DNA from 3 places in the Thalassotalea hakodatensis genome. Region 3 is predicted to be linked to each of the others. Evidence: riboswitches for the same ligand, from Rfam matches in the RefSeq annotation. Region 3 holds a riboswitch; each other region holds the start of a gene.
What was found. Region 3 has a riboswitch for cyclic di-GMP ahead of QUE72_RS18450 (diguanylate cyclase domain-containing protein). Riboswitches for the same ligand answer to the same signal wherever they lie in the genome.

Region 1 (7,464 bases), 1.6 Mb from region 3:
GTTGCTAAATAGCCCCAATGATAAATTCTCTCAGTATTGCCATTGGCATAAGTGGTTTGAAATAGCTCACTTAACGCGTAGGTTTTATTTGCAGCAGCGGCTAGTGCATTGCTGTTGTTGTTAGGTTGAGAAAGATACTCAGCTAACCCTTCACTCCACCAAACACTGTTATCAGCTTGATCTGAAAAGCTGCCCCACAGGTTGAACCTTCCATCAAGGTAATGCACGTATTCATGTTGTAAATTCCACACTTGAAACGTTGGTAGCCAGGTTGCTTGGTGGGCAATAAAGCGTGCTTGATTACCTGGCGTAGCAGGCTCACCTTCTAAATACATACCGCCATTATCAGTACTGATTCCGAAGAAGGTTCCTGCGTAATTGTCATAATCAGTGTATGAACTAAAAATAACAACTTCTAAATCAGTATTATGATCATTGCTTACTGGTGTATCTTTAGCCGTTTGAAACATTTGATGAAAAGCTGTTTCTTGTTCGGCAAGTTGCACACAAATTTGATCGCGGTTTACTTCATCAATAGGTTCTTGATAACGAAGCTTCAGGGTTGTGCTACAGGTGTGGCTGCCAGATAAAATCGTTGCTTCTAAATCGAAGCTACAGGCATTGCCATAGAGATCACAGTTCTGTGAATCATATGCTATCACAGCCGTTTGTGCCTTTAACCAACCCATACTACCCGCGCCTTGGTAATCGTAGTTATTTAGTATGGTGATAATGGCGGGTCTAACGGTATCGGCAATCGTGCCGCCAAATTTTAAAAAGCGGGCGAGTTCATTAACACTATCACCCCATTGATATTCCCGTGTGTGACCAACAAGCCATTGACCTTCGTTTAATACAAAAGAAGATAAATTGGTAAGTAACTCAGGTTGATTTTGTACTAATTGTTCTAATGCGCTGGCATCTTCACTCGAGGTATTAAATAAATGTGTCAAGATCTGGGTAACACCATTTTCTTCATAATAAACACCCCAATCATCAGCACGGTTTACGGTTGAAGCATAGCCAAGTAAGCTTTCTGTTAATCGCGTTAAATAGGGTAGGTTATTAGTACCAGAGCTACGTAATAAAATGAGCATCTCATATCTGACCATAAAATCTCTGGTTGCTTCGCCGTTATAATTAACAAAGTTTTCACCTGAAATGTATAGGTTAAATGCTTGCTCAAGCGTATTGGTAAACTGACTATCGAATACTCTATTTGTGCCCCACTCAGCCCAGAACATAGCACGTAAGTAAATGACTAATTTTTCTAATTGAGCAGCCTTTGTGGTGTCAGTTCCGTCATAACCAGTAGAAAGTAGATCTGTTATGGCATCAGCAATGGTTTGTAAGCTTTGATCTGAGAATACAGATGTGCCAACTAGGTTAGCGTCAAATAATCCATAAAGACATGAAGTTAAATCACCATTAACTACGGCATTCACTAGAGCACCATCTGATAATGATTGTAATTCATTGGCATTGGTACAACCGCTACTTTGCATTGCTTTAATCGGAGAGCGCATTGAGCGATTAAGCGTTTTTGGATCAGAGCGATAATGATCGTTTAGTGTTTGTTTTGTCTGTAGTAATAGTTCGAATTGTTTTGGTGATATTTGCCTAGGGGGGCTGATATCTTGTTGTTTACTATCTTGTAACTGTTTTGCTGCATGTGATGTTAGCAAAGGCTTTGCTGAAGTTTTAGAAAGTATATTTGGTGTGATTTGTTCATTAGCAAATGCTGTATAACTTAAACAGGCGCTAACAGCTAAACCAGCACAGAGTATCTGTTGTGGAGTTTTCACGTTGTTTCCTTTTTTTATCATCGTTATTATAATTTGTATATAAAATACAGCTGTAAGTATATTGTATAAAATATAATTATCAATGATTTGTTAATAGCGTTAATGCATTGTTATAAGGTGTAGAAAATGAATTAAAGTTTTTATCTTTTTAATCAATTAATTAAATGGATAATATACATTTTAATGTGAAAGTTGTTTGATGGTTTTTTAAACAAAACGATCGTTTTGTTGACGCAAAACGTATTAAAGATTACTATTAATTCGATATTTGTAAAAGGCAAGTATGGTGAAACCCATATACGCAAAGCTTCCGACCTAAGGTAAATACTATGGTAGCGGGGTTGCAGAGAATTGAGCTTACCCAATCCTTGTCTGTTGTCATCATTACATTTTGACGTTAATAGTTTTTGTAAATTATATACAAACGAGGATCATCACTTGAATTATCAACTTATTCAACAAGCTAAAGTGTTAAGTTTTGCTGCATTACTGGGATTGAGCAGTGTTTCAACAGCAAATATTTATGACTTTCAAAATAAAGCGACCGGTTTTACCAGTGATAATGCACATTTTTCATTGCTTGGTATGGCTAACAATAGTGTACTTGCCCATGAAAATTCGATGTTTTCTATTCCGATTGATGACTTGAATCAACAAGGTCGTATCTTTGAAGTTATCAGCGATAATAATGCTGTTACAGGTGTTTTTAATCAGAACGAACTCTTTGTTTATGTCAATGAAGTTGATGAAGATGTTGCTGTTACGGTTCGAGTAGTTAGCGCAGCTAATGTAATGGCAACTGAATTTTCATTAACTATTAATGTGGTCAATAAGCCTACGTTGGCAATTGATACTTATGCTGCACCACAATTTGTTTCTGCGGATCTTGGCGGGGTTATTGTGGGTGAAACTAAACAATGGCTTACCGGTATTGCCGGTAATACTTATTTAGGAAACTTTGCTCGTCGTACAGGCATTGTTGCTAATACGCCAATTGCTTCAGGGTTTTCTCAAAATAATGCACCGGTGTTCTCATTGGCTACTGGCACAGCTTCTGGTCAGCTAATTCCAGTGATTAACCGAACAAATGCTTCTACACCGCTGTTTTTTGCCAGTAACAATATTGCAGAATCGTTTATTGAACAACCAATAAAATCTGCTGTTCCATTGGCTCTGATTTCGCTGGGTAAAGAAAAAGCTGCCTTACTGGCTAAACAAGCTGTTGAACGAGTGTTTCGTCAAGAAAATACCAACTCTACGGGAGGCTCTGGCGAAGAAGAGCTAAATAACGGTTCTGTGACCGATAATAACTTGGGTAATTTGCCAATAGGCGGTGAAGAGCAACAACAAGGTCAAGGTAACGGTGGTGGAGATCAAGGCAATGCGGGAGGTGCGTTTAATAACCGTGGCAGTTCTACTGGTGAAAATGGAAATCAAGATCCAGTAAATCAGAACAAGGGTTTTGTTCAAGCACCAAATTTTTCAGATGATAATAGCCCGAAGCCCACCGATATGAATATTGAAGTAGTGAAAATATCAGAGCCTCATTCTTTCGGGATAATGTTACTTGCTTTAATTACCGGATTGTTTATGTACAAACGTAGAAGGTTAACGAAATAACAATATATACCAATTACAACAAGGTATGCTTTTGATGTAATTGGTATCTCGACCTATCTTTTTCTCTGGTGTAGTTAGTCAGTGTTAATAAAAGCACTAATAGGGTGATGGGTAGGTTTTTAACCACTGATCTATCTGATTAAGTGTTGTCTCATTTAATGAAAGTTCGAACGCAGCAATATTCTCTTCTAATTGCGCCATACTGGTTGCACCAATAATGGTTGAAGTAACCCCTTTTACTTGATTTACCCACGCGAGCGCTAGTTGAGTTGGCGAAAGGTTTATTTGCTTAGCAATATCGCTGAGGCTTTGAACTGCGCTTTCAACGGCCGCAGTATCTCTAAACAATCCATGTCTTTGCATTAAGGTCCATCTACTACCTTTTGGTCTACTTCCGTTTAAGTATTTACCTGTTAGCGCGCCAGAAGCTAATGGTGACCAAGGTAAATAGGCAATATCTTCGTGGATACAGTTTTCGATTACATACGGCCAATCTTTGGTATGAAGTAAATTAAATTCATTTTGTACTGAAACAACTCGCGGTAAATTGTGCTGCTCGCTTAGTTTGACATATTGATTTATTCCCCAAGGTGTATCATTTGATAAACCGCAATAGCGAATTTTTCCTGCGGCAACACAGTCGGCTAACCCTTGCAGAATGTCATGCATTTTCTCAATTTCTTCAGTCGCGTTCACGTCAGTGTAATCAACCATATTTGGCCAATGTTTAGCAAAGTGAGGAGAGGTGTAATTCGGCCAATGTAACTGATATAGATCAATATGATCGGTGCTTAAGCGCTTAAGTGAATCATCAACTGCTTGAATAACCGCTTTCCGTGTTATCTCTGAGCCACCCCGTATGTATGAAAGTCCAGGGCCAGCCGCTTTTGTAGCAATGACTAAATTTTCTCGGCGTGAAGGATTAGCTTGTAAATAATGACCAATAATACGTTCAGTTTTACCATAAGTGTCAGCGGTAGGTGGTACTGCGTACATTTCGGCGGTGTCGATAAAATTCACTCCGTGATATTGCGCGTAGTCTAGTTGTTCATTGGCGTCTTGTTGTATATTTTGTTTACCCCATGTCATGGTACCTAAACAAACATTTGATACTTCTAATGAACTACTACCTAACCGAACATACTTCATAAAAACTCCTAAAACAATAATCTACATGATTAATCAAGGGTGGATAAATCACCACGAGTGACAGGGAAGCCAAGGTGCATCCAACCAAAAATACCTTCCCACAAAACGGCTGTTTTTGTAAAACCTTTATGTCGTAATTTATTGACTACATGATCAGCGGCAGCACGCGGGCATGAACAATAAGCAACAATTTGAACGTCTGTAGGGATGTCTGCAATCATAGCATCAAGATCTGCATAATAAGGTAATGGCACGGAACCTTTAATATGAGCGGTTTGCCATACCGAGGTTACACGAGTATCAAATAATACCATTTTCTGTTTTTTTTCTAAGGCTTTATATAGGTCTTCAGCCATCACATATTGATCATCTTTAAGCGTGAAATTTGGGTGTTCACCCTCAGGGTTTACCACATATTCTGCAGGCGTTGGTAGTTGTTTTAATACTGGCTTATTATCTTGCCAGCCACTGGCTTTGTTGCGTAAAAAAGCGGTAATATCGTTAATTGATTGCTCTGGTAAAATCCCTTGATAAGCTTTCATTGGGGTATTTTTCCTACCATGTCGAATAGCATAACGAATGAATTCATCGGTGTTGTGTGCTAGCGCTGAAGGATTTCCTAAAGCTGGAGCTGTTATACCTTCGCCGTTGATGCCATGACAAGTTGAACATTCTTTTTGATAGACTCGTTCGCCTTTTTTAATATCACCTTGCACAGGGTTCGTTGACAATTTAACCCGATCAACGCCTGATTTTTCGAATAACCAATAGGTTAAGTTCCATGTTTCTTCTAATGTCATAGGGCCACCAACCTCATCTAAATAGCCGCCCATTGGAGTGCCAGTTCGACCATATGACATTGGCCTTAAAATGGCATGAGGCACACCAGACTGAAATAGACTGGCGCTTTTTAATGAAGGTGCATGGTCGTTCACATGGCCTTGTCTGTCTTTACCGTGACATAAAGCACAATATTGAAGATAGTTTTTCTCTGCTATTTCAGCTTGTTTTGCTGTTAATTTTCTTGGTGGTTCAATGGTCTCATACTCTTGAGCAATAATAACCTTACTCAACATTGTAGAGAGGGTGAGAAGAAACAGTATTTGCTTATACATAACGTAGAAATCCTTTCGAGAGATAGCTTTAGTGTAACGCTCTATCCAATACAATATAAGTATAATTTATCGTAAACTCTCGGCGTTTAATCGAGAATAGATGTAACAAAACATAGTGAAAATTTCGATTAACATAAACTGAGGGATGAATAATACATGGCTTTCGGTATAATCTTGCCAACGCACGAATAATACAGATTAACCTATGCAAAACGAAACTCTCTACCCCATTGGCAAGCCCGGTATTAAATGGGGGCCAGCAGAAAAAGCCCAATGGCGTGAAAAACAACAAATAAAACGAAGTTATCAACAAGAAGTGGTCAGTAAAATAAACCAATTAACCGATCATTTTACCGTTAAACAGTACGGTGCCTTACCTTATAACGAAGAAGCTTATCCTTTGTTAGCGTTAGTTTCTAAAGCCTATACTAACAACAAACCAACGGTGCTGGTGACTGGTGGTGTTCACGGCTACGAAACAAGTGGTGTGCATGGTGCTTTATTGTTTGCAGAACAATTTGCCGAAAACTTTCATGAACAGGTCAACTTTATCATTGCGCCTTGTGTTAGTCCGTGGGGGTATGAAACGATTAATCGCTGGAACCCTTTAGCGATTGATCCAAACCGTTCTTTTTATCAACCAAGCCCTGCGCCAGAATCTGAAAAGTTAATGTCGTTCATTGATGAGTTAGGCGTTGAGCTACTAGCGCATTTTGATTTACACGAAACCACTGATACCGATAACTCAGAATTTAGACCTGCGCTTGCCGCGAGAGATGCAACGGTACATGATAATTGGAATATCCCTGACGGCTTTTACCTTGTTGCTAACACAGCTAAACCACAACCTGCTTTTCAAAAAGCGATAATAGATGCCGTTGCTAAAATAACGCATATTGCTCCCGCTGATGATGAAAATAGATTAATTGGCGAAACGATAGAACAGTTCGGAGTAATCAATTATGACGCTAGACCACTTGGTTTATGTATGGGCTTTAGTGACGCAAAATATGTAACCACAACAGAAGTTTACCCAGACAGCCCTAAGGTTGATACTGATAATTGTAATTTAGCACAAGCAACGGTGATTAATGCTGGTTTGGCATATATTCTCGCTAACAATAGTTATAATGATTAATAAAAGTTTGTTTAACATTTAAGGAAATAACATGCCAAAGGCAAGTGATGTAAAGAAAAACCAAGCTATTGAGCACAATGGCGGTGTATTTATTATAAAAGATATTGAACGTTCAGTGCCACAGGGCAGAGCAGGTGGAAGTTTGTATCGCATGCGTATGTACGATGTGGTGACAGGCGGTAAAGTCGATGAAACGTTTAAAGATTCAGATATGCTGAACTATGCGGACTTAATTCGACGACCTGTCATGTTTTCTTATATTGATGGTGAAGAGTATGTGTTTATGGATAACGAAGATTACACACCATACAACCTAAATAAAGCATCTATTAGCGACGAAGTACTGTTTATCAATGAATCTACTCAAGGTGTTCAGGTAATTTTAGTGGATGGTTCTCCAGTAGGTATCGACTTACCCTCAAGCGTTGAGTTAGCCGTATTAGAAACTGATCCTTCCATTAAAGGGGCGTCTGCGACATCAAGAACGAAGCCCGCTACACTTTCAACGGGGTTAATTATTCAAGTGCCTGAACATATTTCAACGGGTGATATCGTAAAAATTAACACCGATGAGAAAAAGTTTATGGGGCGTGGTGATAAGTAAGATTCTGTTTTAACGTGAACGTTACTATACAAC
Region 2 (7,464 bases), 1.9 Mb from region 3:
CTATTTTTGGTGCTGCTTCAGAAGCATTTAGCCAAAAAAATATTAATTGCTCAATAGATGAAAGCCTAGCGCGATTTGAACCTGTTATTCGTGCCGCAAAGCAACATGGCATACTTGTACGAGGTTATGTTTCTTGCGTAGTTGGTTGTCCTTACGATGGTTATATTGCACCAGATACAGTGGCTGAGGTTGCTGAAAAGTTATACAAAATGGGCTGCTATGAAGTTTCACTTGGTGACACAATTGGCGTAGGTACTGTAGCCAGTGTCAATAAAATGTTACAGGCAGTAAGCGCCCGAATCCCCGTAAAGCACCTTGCTGTTCACTTTCATGATACCTACGGTCAAGCGTTAACGAATATTTACGCCGCGTTACAACACGGCGTAAGTGTTGTCGACTCAGCCATTGCTGGCTTAGGCGGTTGCCCTTATGCTAAGGGTGCTTCAGGTAATGTAGCAACAGAAGACGTTGTTTATATGCTAAATGGCTTAGCGATAGAAACAGGGATTAACTTCGATACCTTACTTGAAGCAGGCTGGTATATCAGTAACAAACTCGGCAAGGCACCGGTTTCAAAAGTTTCAAATGCATTTTTAGCTAAATGCGAATAGCTTTACTTTTATAATCATTCAAATTTTAATGATCAACTGCAACACTCGTTGATCTTACATTTAGCAAGGAGTTAATCATGGCGGGTTTTGACAAAGTAGTGTCGAGCTATGAAGAAGCATTAGCAGGGCTAGAAGATAACATGACAGTTATTGCTGGCGGTTTTGGCTTATGCGGTATACCGGAAAATCTTATTACAGAGATCAAACGTAAAGGCACAAAAGGGTTAACCGTTGTTTCAAATAACTGCGGTGTTGATGATTTTGGTTTAGGGGTATTACTGCCTAATCGACAAATAAAAAAAATACTCGCTTCATATGTTGGCGAAAATGCTGAGTTTGAGCGACAAATGATGAGTGGTGAACTTGAAGTTATCTTAACTCCTCAAGGTACACTCGCTGAGAAAATGCGCGCAGGTGGCGCAGGTATTCCTGCATTTTATACCGCCACAGGTTATGGTACACCTGTGGCCGAAGGTAAAGAAGAACGTGAATTTGATGGTCGTCACTATATATTAGAAAAAGCCATTACCGGTGACTTTGCCATCGTAAAAGCATGGAAAGCAGACCGATACGGAAACCTTGTGTTTAGAAAAACCGCACGTAACTTCAACCCTATGGCTGCTACTGCAGGCAAAATAACCGTAGTTGAAGTAGAAGAAATCGTTGAGCCGGGTGAGTTAGCACCTGATGAAATTCACACCCCTGGCATTTACGTTAACCGTCTCATTAAAGGGACGTTTGAGAAACGCATCGAACAACGCACAATTAGAAGCGCATAAGGAGTTAACATGGCTTTATCTAGAGAACAAATTGCGCAACGCGTAGCACAAGAACTGCAAGATGGTTTTTACGTAAATCTTGGCATAGGCATTCCTACATTAGTCGCCAATTACGTACCCAATGGCATGGAAGTCATGTTGCAATCTGAAAATGGTTTACTTGGCATGGGTCAATTTCCTACTGAAGACGAAATAGACGCTGACTTAATCAATGCTGGTAAGCAAACAGTAACCACCGCTAAGGGAGCATCAATTTTTGATTCAGCAGAATCATTTGCTATGATCCGTGGTGGGCATGTTGACCTCACTGTATTAGGCGCTTTTGAAGTTGACGTTCAGGGCAATATTGCTTCATATATGATCCCTGGTAAGTTGATTAAAGGCATGGGTGGTGCAATGGACTTAGTTGCAGGTGCTGAAAACATTATTGTTACTATGACCCATGCGTCTAAGCACGGGGAATCTAAGTTACTCTCGCAATGTACCTTACCATTAACAGGTAAAGGCTGTATCAACAAAGTGCTAACTGATTTAGCCTTTATCGAAATCAAAGATAATAGCTTTCATCTGGTTGAACGTGCACCTGGTGTATCTGTAGAAGAGATTAAAGCGTTAACTGCTGGTGAACTTGTTATACCTGAAAATGTACCTGAGATGACATTTATATAACTTTTACCAATAAATTTATTAGTAAATATAATAAAAAAAGAGCTTTAATGCTCTTTTTTTATAAGAATTAGAAAGTCATATGTAATGTTTCCATATATCCTACAAGAGAAAGTTATATCTAACACATTGTAAAATATACATTTATAGTAAAAACTTAACATTCAACATACTTGCCAATTTCACAAGACTTGATTTTATCTTACAAATTAGTGATACTGAAATTGACAAAGAAAAGGCAAAACATGCGAAAACATGTTACGCAAAACCACCGGTCTAAGGATAATTTAATTTATCTATGACAGCGGAGTTACCGAGTTCAATTAGGTACGTCCTGTGGTTTTTTCTTTTAATAAACTCAACTTGAATTAAAGGTTATTAAAATGAAAAAATTATTACTAGTTTCAACTATTACAGCGTTAACAATGACGTCTATCGTTTCTGCTCCTAAAGCAGAAGCATCGAATATAGCTCAAAGCTTATGTGAGTATGTAGCTGCAGATGATAAGAAGCGTATGCGCTCATTTTTAAGAACGAATAAAATCAAAATCCGCAGAGTTTTTGATGGTATTCAATGTAATGGTCAAAACTTACTGGTATTTGCTTCTGCAAGAGGTGCGGTTGAAACAGGTTCTATGATAGTAAGTAAGCTACCAAAGAAAGTTGTTTCAGAGAACCTTGCAAATCTCCAGAGTGGATCGCAACCATTGATAGATGCCGCTAACGAACGCGTTAGCAGCTAAAATTATTTTTTAGTAGGCGTTATTTGTTAAATCAATAGCTTTACTAGTTTATAATTCTTCTGTCGACTTAAAAAAGCCAGCTAATGCTGGCTTTTTTTTCAACTCAACAAAAGTAGCCTTTACTTTTATAAGCCTTTTATTAATTTAAATGTTCGTGTTGGTTACCATTGTTTATACAGAACGATTTTTAAACCCAGCTAACATTATTTAACCTGAGCTCGGGATAAGAAGTTAGCGAATCAACAGAAACGGTAAGCTTTTTATTTATCACACTGTTCTAGCACGGAGTTTTTTCTTAGTGCAAGGAAAATTTGTGCGTCAATAACGTGTCTATTGCAAATACATTTAACGCAGTAATAAGGAAAAACAACGGCTAGAAAGTAAGTTGTTATCCCTAGCTCAAGTTATTTAACTTGGTAATCTTTAAAATAAACGATAAACTCTCGTTAATTGATAGAATAGATACCGTGATTAATTTGTGACGTACCGATCGCGCCAGCATGAAAAAAACGCATTAGTATTAACTGGGGGTGGTGCAAGAGCTGCCTATCAAGTTGGTGTGCTGTCTGCAATTTCAAAATTTTCCCCACGGCATCACCCTATCCCTTTTTCAATTATTTGCGGTACCTCTGCCGGAGCGATCAACTCAACCGGTTTAGCCTGTTATGCATCTTGCTTTCAACTTGGCGTTAAAAAACTTGAATGGGTATGGAAGAACTTAACAACAAGCAGGATATATCATAGTGACCCTGCTCGTGTATTTAGTCATATATACCGTGGTATATTAGCGAGCTTTCAAGCAGATTATGCAAACAAATCGGCGCACAGCTTACTTAACAATGCACCATTAAGAGCCTTACTAACAGATGTTGTTGACTTTCAGCGTATAGACAATAATCTATTAAAAGGACATTTACGCGCGCTTTCAGTCACTGCGTCTAGTTATAGTAGTGGTGATTCCATTAGTTTTTTTCAATCAAGTGAAACCATTTCTCCTTGGTTTCGAGCTAAACGAAAAGGCTTACCCTGTCAGATAAATAGTGATCATTTACTTGCTTCAGCAGCGATTCCACTATTGTTCCCGTCGATCAAACTTGGAAAAGAACATTTTGGTGACGGCTCTATTCATCAACTATCTCCGTTGAGCCCTGCAATACATTTAGGCGGTGAGAAGCTATTTATTATCGGTGTTGAACAACCGTCAGAACCATTACATCCTAAGGAAAACAATCCACATCCTCCAACAAGCGCGACCATCGCAGGTCATTTACTAGATGGCATTTTTTCAGACACTTTGCAAAGTGACTTAGAACGTCTCAAACGTGTAAATAAAACACTTTCGTTAATCCCAGAAGAAAAAAAAATAGCACAAGAAGGCTTAAAATCAATAGAGACATTAGTAATAAACCCAAGCCACGACTTCAATGCAATAGCAGTAGAGCATTATCATCAAATGCCAATATCAATTCGACTGCTTCTTAGGGCGATGGGCATCAGCAATGATCCTGAATCAAGTATCATTAGCTACCTGTTATTTGATCGCACCTATTGCCATCAACTCATTAAACTCGGCTTTCAAGATGCACTAGAGAACGAAACACGTATTCGTGAATTTTTATCGCTTAAATGAACGTAGTAAATCTTTCAAGCTAACGCAAATGCAGAGATATGGGGATTGAGCAAAAGAAACCTATTATACCAATTCGCATAAATATTCGGTCATTCAGCGAGAATTAAACGCTTTAGAGGCACGGCGTTGATTGCAGAGAATGGTTATTCAGGAGAACGTGCTCCTGCGTTCTCTAATAAGCTACATCCTTGTAGCGTCCTTGTTAAAATCAACAACACAGGCTATGAAGCGTTTAAACTCGCCCTTTGGGAGCGTGTTAGAGGCGCGATAATTGCGCAAAACGTGTTTGATGTAGAACAACTATACCTGCAAACGTTTCGCTTATTCTCCCACCTCTGACATCGCACTGAACTGACTTAATCTTTATGCGAGTTGGTATTACGCTAACCCCCTTCATGCATAAAACGTTCAACCCGCTCAACACGTCTTGGTTTGCCACGAATAATCAAGGTATCATCCGCTAACAAAATGGTATTTTCATCAGGCTGTTCGGTTTCAAAACCAGCTCTTCTCAATGCAACCACGGTTACGCGGCGTGTGGCTAAGTTCAAAGATTGTAAGGTTCGCCCTACCGCATAAGAATGGCCAGTTAAATTCACCGCATTAGCAAATTCTATACGGTCCATAGCATCAGGGCTCATATCTGTATGTTCCCCCTGAAAAAAGCCATGCAGATGACTGTAATGACTTTTCCTTTCCTTCTGTACTCGTTTAACGATATGCGAAAATGGCACGCCTGAAAGTGACAACACTTGTGAAACCAACATCAAGCTCCCTTCAAGGCTTTCAGGCACTACTTGATCTGCACCAGCAGCTTGTAATTTATCAAGCTGATCATCATTACGAGTTCGTACTAAAATAGGTACATTAGGTGATAAACTTCGTACTTTACGTATCACTTCTATCGACTGTTTATCTTCACCAAACGCGATGACGACAAGTTTAGCCGTCGACAACTTAGCCGCCTCTAACAATTCAGTTTGTCGGGACGAGCCAAATAACACATTTTCTCCCGCTTCACGCGCTTTTCGCGTACGTAAGGGGTCCATATCAATGGCAACAAAATCAATACCTTCTTGTTTTAAAAACCGACTAACCGTTTGACCGATACGACCAAAACCACAAATAATCACATGCTCTTTCAGTTCTGTATTAACTTCTAACTCTTTAAATGCTTGTAAGTCTTCGTGATCAGTTTTTTGTTCATTGGCTAGCCACTTTCCCCAATTTCGAGCATTATCAACCATAAATGGCGTTACCGCCATGCTCAAAATACCTGCCCCAATCAATAAAGAAGCAACATCAAGAGGTAATACATTGACTTGTGTAGCAAGCGCAATTAACACAAAGCCAAATTCCCCCATTTGTGCGAGCATGATCCCAGCTGCCCAAGCATCTTTTCCTTGTTCACCAGCTTTTACTGCTAAAATTCTTATCACGACCACTTTTAGTAGCATCAAACCAACAACCAAGCTGACAATGGTCAAAGGTGAAGACACCAACACATTAATATCTAATTTCATCCCAACTGTCACAAAAAACAAACCAAGCAATATATCTCGGTAAGGTCGTATGTCAGCTTCTAGTTGGTGCTTATATTGGCTTTCTCCTAACATCATGCCCGCGAGAAAAGCACCCAGCGCCATTGAAAGGCCAAACCATTGCGTTAATGCGGAAGCGACAAGTGTGACTAATAAAGTCGTTAATACAAACAATTCATCTGTTCTAACTTGTGCAACTAGATTAAATAAACGAGGAAGTATCCATTTTCCTGCGGCCAGTAAAATACCAACAACAAATACCCCTTTTATTAGCGCAGCAAACAAAGCGATTATCATCGAACCTTCGGTACTTGGTGCTAATAATGGAATAATAATCAGTAATGGTACAACGGCGACATCTTGAAATAATAAAACAGCTACAGCTATTTGCCCTGACTTTCGCTTCATGGCACCAGACTCGCTTAACTGTCTGATCACAATCGCGGTAGATGATAAAGCAATGACACCACCTATCACTAAAGCACTGCCAAAGGATTGACCAAAGAAGAGTGAAATAATGGTAAAACAAATTAATGATAACACTACTTGCAAGCAACCTACCGCTAGCACTAAGTGTCGCATTGCCATTAGCTTAGGTAAGGAAAACTCTAGCCCTAAAGTGAACAACAGAAAAACGATGCCTAGCTCGGCAAAATGTTCATAATCTACATGCTCATGCGCAAAAGCTAAACCATGCTCACCAACAAGCATCCCTGCAACTAAATAAGCAAGAATAGCTGGTAAATGTAATTTTCTAAATAACCAAACAATAAACACTGCACTGGTTAAAATAGCCAGAATTTCAATATGGGAAGCCACAAAAAACCTAATAAAAATAAAAACTAACTTTAATCATAGTATATCGCTCATTGTTTGAGCTCAAACGCTTTTATTCATGATCAAAATAATTTCATGTCATTCTAGAGCGTGTTGATCTTTCATGTTTACTTTTGCCGCAATTTGTTTGGTATTTATACAAGGCAACACTTGCGCCGTGTAGTTATTCTACTCCAGTCAAGCGTTAACACAGTAGAAATACCAAACAGATACAGCCCGAAGGGCTGACGGATCCCCATTTTTATATAACTGAACATATTTGATAATAAGCTAAAAAGTTTTCTCGACTTTTCTGTAGATAGTGATTTTTAATTTTGTGGAGTCTATGCCGAATTACTTGCTTCGCCAATGTAAGAAACGATAGAACTCTGCGGTGTTTTATCGTATTAGCCTGAAACATTATTTGCCAATTGCGCTGCTCCGCTTCAAAGCCAACAAACCAAAGTAATAGACTGGCTAAACATGCAATTAAGCACAAGGCACTCATTCGCCTTACGCCTTGTGTTTTACTAAACCGCCACGAAAAGCCATATTGTTGGCTTTTGTCATCGCGAAAGTTTTGCTCAATTTGCATCCTTTTACTGTACAACTTAATTACTTGATCACTAGTGAGTGTATTATCTGATGTTGCGAGTAACCATGGCTCATGAGCATGCC
Region 3 (7,464 bases):
TATGAAGGCATATAACGCCTTAGATTTTGACGATTTAATTTTAATTCCCACTTTACTGTTAAAAAACTATCCTGAAGTGAGAGAAAGATGGCGTAATAAAATTCGTTACATGCTAGTTGATGAATATCAAGATACTAATACCAGCCAATACGAATTAGTTAAACTAATTACCGGAGAACGCGGCCGTTTAACAGTGGTCGGCGACGACGACCAATCTATTTATTCTTGGCGAGGCGCTAAACCACAGAATTTAGTATTGCTGGGGCAAGATTATCCTACGTTAAAACTGATTAAACTCGAACAAAATTACCGCTCAAGTGGTCGTATTTTAAAGTGCGCGAATATTCTTATTGCTAATAACCCGCATGTTTACGATAAATCATTATTTAGTGAACTTGATTACGGTGTCGAGTTGCGGGTATTGCAGACAAAGAATGAAGAACATGAGATTGAACGGGTGGTGGGTGATTTGATCGGTCATCGCTTTTTAAATCGTAGTCATTATAAAGACTACGCCATCCTTTATCGTGGCAATCATCAGTCACGATTGTTAGAAAAAGCATTAATGACTAACCGTATTCCATACAAGATTAGTGGAGGAACCTCTTTTTTCTCACGCGCTGAAATAAAAGACGTCATGGCATACCTACGTGTATTAGTAAATCCTGATGATGATAATGCCTTTTTGCGGATAGTGAATGTACCAAAACGAGAACTCGGCCCAGCAACACTAGAAAAATTAGGCAGTTACGCAAATAAGCGCCAAATTAGTATGTTCGCTGCCAGTTTTGAATTTGGCTTAGAACAGCATTTAACGGGTCGAGGCTTAGCTAAAATGCAAGCTTTTACACGTTGGCTGGTTGAAACTGCCGATAATGCAGAAAGAGGCGATACCGCTGCGGTGCTGAGAAGCATGATCCGCGAAATTAACTATGAAGATTGGTTATACGATACTTCCCCTAGCGCAAAAGCAGCAGAAATGCGGATGAAAAACATAACTGAATTATTCAGTTGGGTTACGCAAATGCTTGAAGGAACAGACGATGAAGAGCCAATGACTTTGCCTCAAATTGTGACACGTTTAACGCTTCGCGACATGATGGAACGTAACGAAGAAGAAGAATTTTCTGATCAAGTGCAATTGATGACTTTACACGCGTCAAAAGGTTTAGAGTTCCCCTATGTCTATTTAATTGGTATGGAAGAAGGGCTTTTGCCTCACCAAACCAGTATTGATGAAGGGAATGTAGAAGAAGAAAGACGCTTAGCTTATGTGGGGGTTACTCGCGCTCAACGAGAGCTTACCTTCACCTATGCCAGAGAACGCAGACAGTTTGGCGAGGTTTCACGCACAGAATCTAGCCGGTTTTTACATGAATTGCCACAAGACGATCTTAACTGGGAATTAAAAAAGGCAACAAAAACGCAAGAACAAAAGCAACATACTGCTAAAGCAGGTGTAGCAAATTTACGCGAGTTGTTAAAAAACAAAGGCCAATCAAAGTAAGTAACCTGAGCTCGGGATAACAACTTACTTTCTAGCAGCTGTTTTTACACAAATCTGAGGTTAAGTAGCATCAAGCAATTTATTCAAAAGGGTTTATTACTCTTCGCTTTCAGGGTTTTCTAAATAATAAAAAATTGCTTCGGTAAATGTGATTAATGCAGCAATATTATTTTCTGACCACGCTCTGTTAATATGGGGTTTCATTGCCCCAATTTGGCCTGTGAATCTACGGTAACTGTCTTTTTGATAGCTTTCGAAACATTTTTTCGTAATTTTATGTAATTTTCCTTTTTCACGCAGGGCTTCAGTATAAATTACTGCATAATTGTTGATAAAGGGATGTAATAAATCAAGAAATTCTGCATCAATTTGTGTATCTCTTTCTTGTAATTGCCGAGCTCGATTTTTCACTACCTCTTCATTTTTACGTGCGATAACCGCTACAGATTCTAACAACACTTTGGCTTCTTTCTTAGCGTTATTCCTCTCCCGTTTTGCAGCAATCAACTGCTGTTGAAGACCTTCAGCTTTAAAATAAAAATACACACTTACCGCTATAAATATGGCTAAGACAGCCAATAAAAACATCATCATAAAACCTACACATTAAAACGACTATCAGGAACAGTTGCATCACTTATTCGCGATAAAAAGATATATGGGTCGATATCTTGCACACTGGGAGACTGGCAATCGTACCGAACTTTTAATGAAAACTCACCTAGGTTTGCAAAGAATTGTAGTTTAACTGCTTGGGCAAGCTTTTCTAAATTTTGCTGTAACTCTTCTGGCCGTTGATGTGGTGCCAAAAATAAATACTCGCCATCGTTTATCACCCCTACTTGAACAAACTCTTCCTTAGCGTTGTAAATTAATTCAAATAACGCCAATGTGACTTCTGCGACGGTTTTTTTATTAAACTGAAACGTCAGTTCATTCCAATTTTCAATCGTGAAGTAACCTATAGTTAACGGGTACTCGAATTTTCGCGCCATTTTATAATGATATTGGTACAGTTTTTTACTGTAGCTAGGTCCAGCGATATAGTCGATAGGCTTTTCCGCTTCTTCATACACGTATTTTAATTTAAGTGCTCTTAGCTTTACTCCTAACCAAAGACAAAAAACAAACAAAACAATAACAAAAAATATCAATAAACTAATCAGTTTTTGTTGTTGTTGATATTTGAATTGATATTCTTGCGTTAAGGTTGATTGGTTGGCAAATTGTAATGAAAAATTCCGACTTTTTTGGCTTGTAGCGTGATTTTTTTCCTCTTGAAGTACATTTTTTTCGCCGTAATGTTTAAACACTTTTTCCTGCTCAGTATATTGAAAATAAGCAGCTAAGGCTTTATCGAATTGACCAAGATCACGGTACATTTTTGCCGCCATTAAATGTAACACAATTTGCTTTTCCGTCAGTTCAGTTGAAGCAGAAATACGTTGAGCTTTCGTTAAATACCTATAACTTTCTGACTTGTTATTTAATGTTTCATGCACTCTTGCTAAATCTAATAAAACGGTTAAATACGGTTGCGTTAAATTGTAACCACGAAAACCCAATTCAGCTTTATTAAATAAGTTTAACGCTTGTTGATAATCTGTTTGTAAAAAATGTACTTTCCCTAAGCCCGACTGAGCATAAGCAATACGAATAGGGGCTTGTTTCTTTTGGGCGTAGGTTAAGGCTTCCCAAAAGGCATTGTAAGCATCGTCTAACATGCCCAATGATAAATAAGAACGCGCTAAGTGATAATAGGTTTGATCAATGTTAGCCACTTTATTCAACTCAAACCTAAGTTTTAACACCTTATTATATAAAGAAATAGCGGTATTATCGTCTCCCAAATAATAATGCGCGTTAGCCAATAAATTAATTAAAGAAATACGATCTGACAACCTAGGTTGCTCAGCAAGTAACAGCTCAATGCGTTCAATATCAGTTAATGCATTATCATGTTCAGCTAATAACGCGTTGGCCATCGCCCGATAACTTAACGCATTGATTAATAACTCAACATGGTTAAGTGCTTGTGCCTGTGACACCGCTCGTTCAGCAACTTCTTTGGCGCTATTAAACTTACCTTTGTAGTAATATCCTGCTGCAACTTTTAGTAAAAGCCTTAAATTTATTTGTTGGTCAACGCCCAATAACGTGACCCCATCTTGAGCAAATTGTAATGACTTTGCGAGATCGCCAGTATTTGTCGCTGCATCTGCAAGTAAAGTAAACACTTTTGCCAACGTGTTATTATGGTACAAATGACGTTGCTTAATAACACGCTGAGAAAGTGTTAATACACTTTGATAAGGCATTGATTCTCTATCGCCCTCGTAGAAACGATTAACGTCAGCAATATTCTGTAATATCTCTGTACTGGCTGTATCTTCCGCCAGAAGAGACGCGCTAAAAACATACAAAAATACACTGTAGAAAAACAATTTATAAATCATCGGATGAGTTTTCAATTCCCTTTATTTCAAGGGTTTAATTTAAAAAACAAATAAAGTTTACCATATAAACAATATTTATGGTTTACAAGAAAAAATCTATGAATATAATGTCTCTTGAGCTACTAAAGCTCGATAAGGGCAAATCTAGCGAAAGCTAGAGACGCAAAGTTACCGGTCTACGGGGAAACCTATGGCAGCGGAACTACCGAATTTAGACATAGTGGGGGCTTGTCTATTGAGGCTTTTCCTATGTTATATCTTTCTTTTTAGCACTAGCTTTGCGTGCTCCCTTGTCCCCTTAAACCTACTACACCGTTTACGCTTAAATTTTTTATTCACCGAAGTCTCAATGAACAACATTAATGCCATTCCGTCTAAGAAAGTGATCGCTTAGCGAGAATTTATACCAATTGAATTTAAGATTTGATCAACTTAGAACTTCATCGGCAACATAAATTTGTTTATTCTACTATCGTCCATGCAGCGCTAAGCATTCACTCCTTTGGGTGGATTGGTATTATTTATTTCCATTTATTTGCGATTAACGCTAGCACTTTTTTATAAATTACTAGAGAATGAACTTATAACAATAACAATTTATTTTTCGTATTTACTGAGGGGATGGGTAATTTTGCAATACCATGATTCCATCAAAAAAGCAGAGCAAACATCAACACTGACTATAAAGCAGTTGCAGCAATGGCATCTTCCTGCATCTCCAATAAATTACGCCATCTGTTATGAATATATTATTGGTAAAAACCCAACGTTAAACCAACAAATAAAACAACATTTATCCTTAGGCAAAAAGCTAGACGAATATGTTATTCAAGAGCTATATAAACAATATATTTTAGGCCAAAGTACGTTTAGGGAAGAAATTGTTACAGACATCGATGAATTAGTAGATAGTTTAGCGAATAATAATCAACAGTCGATGAATTGCGCGAATACTCTGTTGAAAAAGCTTGATCACAATATCGTTAATCTGAAATCTAATAATCAAAAAGCCATTACTGGCGCTATTCAACAAATCGAACAAGCGTCAAAAAGTTTTCGTCAGAAGCAACAGCAACTTTCTAACCAACTGATAATATCTAAAAAGCAATCACAGTTATTAAAAGCTGAACTGGCCGAGATAAAAAAAGATATTTACCTCGATCCGTTAACGGGTTTATATAATCGCAAGGCATTAAATAAAAACTTAGAACAATGGACACTTGAAGACCCTAACAAGCAAGTGGCGGCTATTGTTGTTAATGTTGATAAGCTATCTTTAGTAAGCGAAAAGTTTGGCGGTTTAATAAGCGATGTATTATTGTCAAAAATAGCCAACAAAATTGGAAGTTATGTAGGTGATAGCGGTTTGCCTGTACGTTCCGGTCATGATGAGTTTTTAATTTTATTACCCGAAGTAGAACGTAATATTGCCAGTGAAATTGCCGAAAAAATACGCCAAGGTGTTGAAAAGCTTCGCTTCGTAAGTAGCAAATCTGGTGTCAGGTTGCCCCATATGACGATCTCAATGGGAGTAAATGATTTTACCTTATCGCAGAATATCGATACGGTACTTAATTATACACGTACTTTAGTAGTCGATATGCAGCGCCATAGCAGTAACAAAATTACTGTTGCTAGCTAAACTTTTTTTCATTACGTGTTAGCTTTTCAGCTAATAATAACACCGTATTTTCACTATAAACTTCGATGTCATGTTGTCGTAGTAGCTCGGTCGTTAAACCCATCCCTGATATTTTGCTACCAGTAAACCGCCCGTCATAAATGCTATTGCTTCCGCAAGAAGGGCTAGATTCTTTTAATAAGGCGTATTTAATCTGTTGCTCAAGACAAATCGACAGCGCGATATTTGCCCCTCGGGTAAAAGCGTGAGTCACATCTTTTCCTGATACATCTATTACTAAATTGTCCTTTAACACTCTTTCAGCCGGCGCTCTAGGTGTTGATAACCCGCCCGCCACTTCAGGGCACACCTTCACTAGCCTACCTTCATGCTGCCATTGTTTGAACGTTTTATTGACTAACTGCTGATGTCCACCATCGTATCTAACCAGATCTCCCATTAAACATGCACTGACAAGAATTTTTTCCATTATGCATTACCTGTTAAATAATCATATAAGGGGTTAATATTTTTCATTGCTGTTGAATCAAGTGCCTCGAACCAAATAGATTGACTGTAACATTCAAAATGCAACCAATACACCGAATCAAACCAACAGACTTCATAACTAACACGATCAGCGCCTACGTGTGTACTTTTTAGTGTTAATTGTTCATTGCCGCTCGATATTTCTGAAAATATTTCGGGAATGTCTTCTTGTTCCCAAGTAAAAGGTGATAACGACTCAACTTTTTCAGTATCAATGCTTATAACATCATTTTGTTGCTGCCACTTTATTTTATTAAAAAACCAAGACAATTGATTTACCTCTAGGAAATATTGATCTATTGCATATAATACAAAAAAATCTGAGACAGCTATGCTGTTTTTTCATATAATCTGGCTAGGCAATTAAATTTTCTAATCAAAGATAGAGAGATATAGGCATGAAAATATTTACGTTAGCAATTGCTGCTACTGTGATGATGGCATCTCCGGTTTTCGCAGGCGATATCGCCAAAGGTAAAGAAAAAGCAGCAACCTGTGGCGTTTGCCATGGTGCAACGGGCATATCTACAACGCCAATGTACCCTAATTTAGCAGGGCAACAAGAACAGTACCTTTATAAGCAATTAAAAGACTTTAAATCAGGTGCCCGTAAAGATCCGATGATGACAGGTATGGCAATGCCTTTAACTGATGAAGATATGAAAAACTTAGCGGCTTATTACGCGAGTTTAAAATAATTTCTCTTTAAAAGCGCTCCATGAGCGCTTTTTCTTACCTTACTTATCGATTACTTCATTTATTACACTTAAAAACGGCGCACCATAACGTGCTAACTTTGTTTGACCTATCCCTGAGATATTGAGCATTTCTGTCGGTGTTTTCGGTTTAAAGCGCGCTAATTCCGACAACGTCGCATCATTAAACACAATATAAGGCGGTATGTCTTCGCTGTCTGCCAAGGTTTTTCGCAACTCACGCAGCTTGGCAAATAATACACGGTCATATTGCCCAGATTGTTTATCCTGCCGCCAATAACTGGCTTTTTGTAATCTAGGCGTTGCTAAACTCAAGGCTTGCTCACCGGTTAAAACCGAACGAGAGGCTTGCGTTAACATCAGCGCTGAATGGTTCGCTATATCTTGTTGTAAGTAGCCTAAATGTATCAATTGGCGAATAATCGCGTACCAATACCCTGGTGTTTTATCTCGACCAATACCAAACGTTGATAATTGTTGATGCTGTGCCTGAGCAATGACTTCTGTTAACTGGCCACGTAATACATCAATAATATAATTTGCATTATGTTGTTGATTACTACGATATACGCACGATAACACCATTTGAGCAACCTTCAAGCCATCAAATTGACT

Region 1: it holds a riboswitch for cyclic di-GMP, as region 3 does, so the genes downstream of both, QUE72_RS11495 (hypothetical protein) here and QUE72_RS18450 (diguanylate cyclase domain-containing protein) in region 3, are expected to answer to the same signal.
Region 2: it holds a riboswitch for cyclic di-GMP, as region 3 does, so the genes downstream of both, QUE72_RS07905 (DUF3718 domain-containing protein) here and QUE72_RS18450 (diguanylate cyclase domain-containing protein) in region 3, are expected to answer to the same signal.

What each region holds. Positions count from the first base shown of each region.
Region 1 covers NZ_AP027365.1:2,607,985-2,615,448, reverse strand. The annotation lists gene QUE72_RS11500 (collagenase) at 1-1,805, opposite strand, end outside; cyclic di-GMP riboswitch class I at 2,072-2,154, shown strand; gene QUE72_RS11495 (hypothetical protein) at 2,244-3,425, shown strand; gene QUE72_RS11490 (aldo/keto reductase) at 3,522-4,574, opposite strand; gene QUE72_RS11485 (c-type cytochrome) at 4,604-5,689, opposite strand; gene QUE72_RS11480 (M14 family metallopeptidase) at 5,895-6,827, shown strand; gene efpL (elongation factor P-like protein EfpL) at 6,859-7,431, shown strand.
Region 2 covers NZ_AP027365.1:1,799,449-1,806,912, reverse strand. The annotation lists gene QUE72_RS07920 (hydroxymethylglutaryl-CoA lyase) at 1-611, shown strand, start outside; gene QUE72_RS07915 (CoA transferase subunit A) at 689-1,390, shown strand; gene QUE72_RS07910 (3-oxoacid CoA-transferase subunit B) at 1,400-2,059, shown strand; cyclic di-GMP riboswitch class I at 2,284-2,374, shown strand; gene QUE72_RS07905 (DUF3718 domain-containing protein) at 2,440-2,799, shown strand; gene QUE72_RS07900 (patatin-like phospholipase family protein) at 3,278-4,429, shown strand; gene QUE72_RS07895 (monovalent cation:proton antiporter family protein) at 4,813-6,789, opposite strand; gene QUE72_RS07890 (IS4 family transposase) at 7,049-7,464, opposite strand, start outside.
Region 3 covers NZ_AP027365.1:4,161,756-4,169,219, forward strand. The annotation lists gene rep (DNA helicase Rep) at 1-1,507, shown strand, start outside; gene QUE72_RS18440 (hypothetical protein) at 1,604-2,101, opposite strand; gene QUE72_RS18445 (tetratricopeptide repeat protein) at 2,107-3,930, opposite strand; cyclic di-GMP riboswitch class I at 4,091-4,173, shown strand; gene QUE72_RS18450 (diguanylate cyclase domain-containing protein) at 4,595-5,605, shown strand; gene QUE72_RS18455 (DUF523 domain-containing protein) at 5,598-6,074, opposite strand; gene QUE72_RS18460 (DUF3630 family protein) at 6,074-6,403, opposite strand; gene QUE72_RS18465 (c-type cytochrome) at 6,532-6,831, shown strand; gene recQ (DNA helicase RecQ) at 6,871-7,464, opposite strand, start outside.